DNA from 2 places in the Leisingera sp. ABM4_060 genome. Region 1 is predicted to be linked to the other one. Evidence: riboswitches for the same ligand, from Rfam matches in the RefSeq annotation. Region 1 holds a riboswitch; the other holds the start of a gene.
What was found. Region 1 has a riboswitch for cobalamin ahead of ACXAEH_RS19250 (hypothetical protein). Riboswitches for the same ligand answer to the same signal wherever they lie in the genome.
Positions count from the first base shown of each region.

Region 2: it holds a riboswitch for cobalamin, as region 1 does, so the genes downstream of both, ACXAEH_RS19915 (TonB-dependent receptor plug domain-containing protein) here and ACXAEH_RS19250 (hypothetical protein) in region 1, are expected to answer to the same signal.

Region 1 is NZ_JBSWTX010000001.1:3,978,804-3,982,077, reverse strand. Features, by position in the region: gene ACXAEH_RS19260 (alpha/beta hydrolase family protein) at 1-791, opposite strand, end outside; gene ACXAEH_RS19255 (TetR/AcrR family transcriptional regulator) at 863-1,483, shown strand; cobalamin riboswitch at 1,502-1,720, shown strand; gene ACXAEH_RS19250 (hypothetical protein) at 1,830-2,234, shown strand; gene ACXAEH_RS19245 (hypothetical protein) at 2,378-2,770, shown strand; gene ACXAEH_RS19240 (protein-tyrosine phosphatase family protein) at 2,797-3,274, opposite strand, start outside.
Region 2 is NZ_JBSWTX010000001.1:4,105,621-4,108,894, forward strand. Features, by position in the region: gene ACXAEH_RS19910 (ABC transporter substrate-binding protein) at 1-58, opposite strand, end outside; gene ACXAEH_RS19915 (TonB-dependent receptor plug domain-containing protein) at 62-1,978, opposite strand; cobalamin riboswitch at 2,137-2,345, opposite strand; gene ACXAEH_RS19920 (EAL domain-containing protein) at 2,525-3,274, opposite strand, start outside.

The DNA.
Region 1 (3,274 bases):
TGCGGCACCAGGGTCTTGCGCTGCTGCGGCCCTTTGCCAAAGACCTCGCCCAGCCGCCAGACGGCGGCCGGCGGCACCATGCTGTCATCTCCGATCGCGAACAGATCCACCGGAATGCCGGTTTCCTCCCACCGTGGACGCGGCAGGCTGCCGCCGGTTTCCGGCAGGCAGCTGCCCGGCGTGGTGCACCAGCGCCGCCATTGCCAGTAGACCCCGGCAGGCAGATCTGACCCGAACCCCAGCGCGCGCCCGGGCAGATAGCCCAGGGCGCGGACCAGCACCGGCACATGGCCGAACCAGAAAGCCAGCGCCAGCGCGCGGTAGGGCCAGGGGTGATCGTGGTGGTGCACCAAGCCGCCCGCAACCACGATCATGCGGGCGACGTCTTCAAGGCCGTCCTGCAGGGGCATCAGCATTGCCCCCAGCGAATGGCCAATGATCCACAGCGGCACCCCCGCATGGTGCCGCCGCATTTCTGCCCGGGCGGCAGGCTGATCCGCCAGCGCCCAGTCCGCCATGGTGGCAGCGGACCGGCGCGGATGCCCCTGCGCCGAAGCTGCGAAATCCCGGTAGTCGTAGGTCAGGCAGGCGATCTGCCGCTCTGCCGCCAGCCAGCGTGCGAAATGCCGGTAAAAGCGCTGCGGCACCCCGGTTGCCCCGTTCAGCACCACAGCAGTCCGCGGCTGCCCGGCCGGCTGGTAAAGCCGCCCTGCCAGCACGGTGTCCCCGGAGGGAAACCGCAGCTCCTGCTCCCGCACTGCCGCTGTCTGATCTGCATTGCTGTCCAGCATTGCCGCCTCCTAGACCAATCGGTCCAGCAACATCACTGGACCAACCGGTCTATTGCTGTCAAGCTACCGCCATGGATGACGTGACGACAGCCGGACCCGCTCCGGCCCAGCCCCTGCCAACCCGCGAGCGGCTGATTCTGGCCGCCGCCAGCCTGTTCCGCAACAAAGGCTACAGCGGCACCGGGCTGGCCGAGCTTCTGACCGAAGCCGGGGCGCCCAAGGGTTCGCTCTACCACCATTTCCCTAACGGCAAATCCGACCTGGCGCTGGCGGCTGCCAATTGGGCGTCAGAGCAGATGCTGCAGCTGATCGATGCCTCTTTCACTCCTGCCCCCAGTTTTCAGGAAGGCGCCAAGACGGTCTGCTACAAGCTGGCCAAGCTGTTTGACATGCAGGGAAAATGGAGCGGCTGCCCGGTCTCGGCGACGCTGTTCGAAGGGCCGGAGAACGAGGCCTTCCACCAGCACGCCGCCCTGCTGTTCGAGGGCTGGATCAGCGCCACCGCGGCGCATGCGCGGCGCCTGGGCCTGGTGGAGGAAGAGGCCCGCGCGGCGGCGGAGACCTTCTATATCCTGCTGCAGGGCGGCTGGCAGCTGGCCCGGGTGCGGCGCGATTCGGATGTGATCCGCGGGCTGCACCTGCAGCTTCACCTGCCCCAGCCAAACCCAATGCAGGTGCAGAAAAACGATTGACAACTCAGGGATCCAGCCGCTACCGCTTGTGGCGATGGTTCCCGAGCCACAAAATCTTGTGTCCGGGATGAATAGGGAACACGGTGCGGCCTGCGCAAGCGGGTCAATTCCGAGACTGCCCCCGCAACTGTAAGCGGCGAGCGACCCCGATAGAGCCACTGGCCTTGATAAGGCCGGGAAGGATCGGGAAAGCGACGACCCGCAAGTCAGGAGACCTGCCATCGGATGTGAAACTCGAACCCGGGCGGGGTGTCCGGACAGGGTCTGATGGCACTGCGGGGCTCCCGCTATTTCATCCGGTCTCTTGTCCTGCAGGCTCCCCGCACCACGCGCGGAGGGCGCAATTATGATGTGGACCGACCAGACGCATTTCTATGCGGCAACGGATTGCAAATACCTGGGGCGGCCCTGCCCCGCGGCGGAGCGGATGATCGCCAAGCTGGCCGAGGCGATGACCAAGGCCAAGCCGCTGACCCAGGAAGATTTCGAAATCACCGGCACCACCGCGCTGGACGGCTGCCCGCGCAACTGCCCGGCGCAGTTCGTAGCCAGCCATGACCGGATCCGGCTTTACTGCGGCGTCGGCGAGGACGCGCCGCGTGAGGGGCTGGACCGGTTTGCCGATGCGATCCTCAGCCGCGATGGCACCGGCTTTGCTGCCTCGAAACTGGACGCCCGCCCCTGCGCGCTGATGGAGGCGCTGCCGAAAACGGCGGAGGCGCGGCGGGCGGAGCAGATGCTGGCGCTGTAACGCGCGACCCAGGCGCCGGCACCGGTTTCTGCGGGCGCCTTCTCATCCGGCTGACGGCATTGTGTTCTGCGCCGGGCTGGCCCGTCCGCAGGATCAGCTCTAGGCAATTCCCGCTATTCAGACTTTGAACACGGGGATTGCCGATGATTAGGACCTTTCTGCCCGCTGCTGCTGCCGTTCTTGCCTGCGCGGCGGCAGTTTCCGCCGCCGAACAGCCGCTGACCAGCAATGAGATCAAAGAACTGCTGACCGGGAAGACCATCGAAGGGCTGCATTTCGAGAGCCGTACCCGCCAGTATTTCTCGCAATCCGGGCTGACGCTCTGGATCAAGCAGGGCGACGCTGCCCCTTCGGAAGCACGCTACAAGATCGAAGACGGCCAGTATTGCTCCAGCTGGTCCGGGTTGTGGAACACACCGGAATGGGGCTGCTATGCCATCCTCAAGGATGCGGCGCAGGGGCTTTATTATTTCCACGGCGAGAATTTCCGGGCGCCTTTTATTGCCGGAGACGGGTTTGACCTGAGCTTCGACTAGAGGTCCCGTTCATGCCGCGGCGCGGGTCACAGGCCGGCAGGCCGCGCACCGGCACAGGCCCAGTCCAGCTGCGCATCCGTCTCTACTGCGCAGGGCCGCACGGCCCGCAGCCGTGCCAGTGCTTGCGCCGGATCTTCACCGCAGTCGATCATCAGCCGCAGCACCGCCATGCCGGAGCGCCCGCAGCCGCCCTTGCAATGCACCAGCACCCGGCCGCCGCCGCCCAGCGCCTGCCGGGCCGAGCGGCTGGCGGCGGCCCATTTCGCGTTCACCGCGGGCGGCGGCACCTGGAAATCCGGCACCGGCAGATGCAGCCAGCGGCAGGCCATGCTTTGGAGATCAACCCCCAGCCGCGGTGCGCCGGCGGCCACGTGCTCGGCTTCTGTGGTCATCGAAATCACCAGCCCCGGTTTCCACTGATAGATCTGGATCAGGTCGCTGCGGTAGTCGCCCGCACCGCCCGGCAGCCGGCACAGCGCCAGAATGCCGCCGCCCGCGGACAGC
Region 2 (3,274 bases), 130 kb from region 1:
CAAGGGCACCGGTGGCGGCCCAAAAAAGGGCCAGGGCTATGCCGGGCAGCCTGCGCATGGGTCAGAACTCGGCCCTGATGCCGGCATAGACCGCGCGGCCGCGCTTGGCGTAGCCCCAAACGTCCGAGTATTCCTCGTCGAACAGGTTGGTGACGCGGCCGGTCAGCACCAGGTTGTCTGTCAGGTCATACTGGGCCGAGACATTCACAGTGGTGTAATCCGGCAGTTCGGCGGTCGCAAAGGAGCCGAAGAACTGGGTGTCCCAGTTACCTGCCACATGACGGATGTCTGTGGTCACAGAGCCGCGGCCGTTGAAGGTCTGCAAGGTGGCGCTGAGCAGCAGTTCGTGCTCCGGACGGCGGACCTCGACCGAGCCGTCCGGGTTGGTGGCGTCCAGATAGGTGTAGGACAGGTTCAGAAAGAGAGACTCTGTGGCATCCAGGCTTGCAGATACTTCAAAACCTTCGCGGTCGCTGTCACCGGCCTGGTTGCGGTAGTTGAAGACGCTCCCGATCGCCGGATCCGGATCCGTGCCGGCAAAGAAACTCTCGATTTCTCCGGTCAGCGTTTCCTTGAAATAGGTCACGTCGATAACACCGCGCTCTTGCAGGAACGGCACTTCGATCCCAACATCAAAACTCCGGTTTTCTTCTGGTGTCAGGTTTGGATTGCCCCTGAAAGTCGATGCCCCAAACGAGCTTGTGAAAGTGTCATTCGCGAACAATTCGAAATAGGTGGGGTTCGCGATACCGGTGCCTGCCGAGCTGTGCAGGCGCACACCGCTGCCGGCAAAGGTGTAGGAGGCGCTGGCCGTCCAGGTGGTGGCATCATCAAAGACGCTGTTGTCGTCATGGCGGACACCCAGCTGAAGGTCCAGCCCGTTTGCAAAGCTGCCGCGGTACTCCAGCGCCAGGGATTTCGTTTCACGGACAAACGCCGGGTTCCTGCTGCTGCTGTCTTCTTCCCATTCTGCCAGAACATTCAGCAGGTGGTCCGCTTCGTCTGCCCGCTGCCCGCCGAGGCCGAAGCTGAGAAGGTATTTGGCAGCTTCCGTCTGGGTTTCAGTAGGGGCGAAGCCGCTGAAGGACTGGGCGAAATCCGTGCGCTCAAAAGACAGCCGCTGCTTGATACGTCCGCCCAAAGAATCGAATTCGGCGTAGACTTGGGCCTGCTGCTCCTCCCGGTCGCTGAAAGGTGCGGTATCATCCACCACATACCCCGCCGGAACCGTAGCATTATCCGTCGTGCTGTCGTTGTCATAGTGTTCATCAGAGGTGCGGAAATTGAAGCCAAGCTTTAGCCGGTCGGTGACCAGATAGTCGCCCTTCAGCTGGGCGGTGTTGCGGCGGATGCCGTCCTCTTCGCCGCCGTCGCCGGAGCTGTCATAGCCGTCGTCGTTGTCATGGGCGAGGCTGAAGGTGATGCCGCCGCGCTCGGTGCGGGTGGAAACCCGTGCAGAGGCCCGGTAGCCGTCCGAACCGGCCTCGGCGCTGCCGCCGTATTCGGTGCCTATACCGCCCGTCTTGGTGATGATGTTGATCACGCCGTTGGAGGCGTTGGAGCCGTAGAACACCGACTGCGGGCCGCGCAGAACCTCGATGCGTTCGATATTGGCGGTGTCCAGGCCGGACAGGATGTACTCGCGGTCGCCGCCGGTGGCTTCAATGCCGTCGATCAGAATCAGAGTGTGATTGGCTTCGCCGCCGCGGATGCGGACCTGGGTGAAACTGTCGCCGGAGCCGTTGATCATGACACCGGGAACCGATCGAAGTGCGTCTTGAACGGTGGTGATGCCGCGTTTTTCAATTTCCCCGCTGGTCACAACAGACGCGGACCGGCCGTATTTCTGAGCTTCAACAGGCGTCAGGCCGCCGGAGATGATAATCTCATCCAGCAGCAGAACGTCTTCCTCCTGGGCGGTTGCGATTGCGGGGGCGGCTGCCAGTGCTGCAGCCAGGGGCAAGCTTGCCTTGCGCATAGTCCATTCCTCCCGGCCTGCGGGGATACGCACAGGCCAAGCTGCCGCCCGTGCCGGGCAGCGTGTTCAAATGTCGGTCTTTGGAAGGCATGGCCTCCGCAGACGGTGAAAATGCCACCACTACGGAAGTCCGTTGTCCCCAGCGCGCCCCGCACCCGGACAGGGTGATCATCCTGGCAGGTCTCCTGACTCGCGGGTCGAGGCTTTGCTGCGCCTTCCCGCCCCTTGGGGCAGTGGCATATCGCAGCATTGCTCTCCGCTCACAGTTGCGGGGGCAGTCACGGATTTGGCGCCTGTTGGCTACACCGCACCGTGTTCCCTTTTACCCGGGTGGTCTCCCAGCCGGACCAGAATGGCAGGACTTAGGCAAACCGGCGCCGTTCTGTCAAGAAGCCTGTTGCGGTCAAAGGCGGCGGGAACGGGCGGCCGGCGGCTGCTGCCGCAACCGGAGTATGCAGGAGCCGCGCAGCGGCGCAGGCCGCCGCCGGGACCCCGGGGAGGGGCGGGCGTTTGATCCGCTGCGCACCGCCAGGGTTGGCGGGGCTGTCAGCCGGTCTCTTGGCGCTGCTTCATGTCTTCGACCCAGGGCGGCGAGACCGAGGGGGCGCCGAACAGGTAGCCCTGCAGGCAATCGACGCCATTGGCGACCAGGAATTCGGCGTCTTCCTGGCTTTCCACCGATTCCGCCACCACAAACATGTCGAACTGCTTGGCAATGCCGATCAGCGCGCGCACCACGGCCTGATTGTCGAAATTGCCGCTGATGCCGCGCACGAACTGGCCGTCGATCTTGACCGCATCAAAGAAGAACTGGCGGAAACTGCCGATCGAGGTGGAGGCGGCACCGAAGCTGTCCAGCGCAAAGGCAATGCCGTGCTGCTGCATCCGGCCCATGAAATCGGTCACAAGCTCAGGCGCGGCCATGGCCGAGGCTTCGGTGATTTCCAGCACCAGCCGTTCGCCCAGGTTGGCGTCGCGTTTCAGAAAACGCTCCAGCACCTGGGTCCAGCGCTGGTAGCCGATGGAGCGCGCCGACATGTTGATGGAGAGGCGGATGTTCGGGAATTTGTCCAGTGCCCGCAGCCCGTGCTGCAGCGCCAGGCAGTCCATCTCGCGGCCGATTTCCTTGTCCTCGACCACATGCATGAATTCGCGGGCGGGGATCACCCGGCCGGTTGGATCCAGCACCCGGATGTAACCCTCGTAAAAGGCGACGCCATGCGGCGCCATCGCCTGCATGACGGGCTGGTAGGCCAGCACCGTCTGATTGTGCTGCACCGCATCGGCAACCATTTC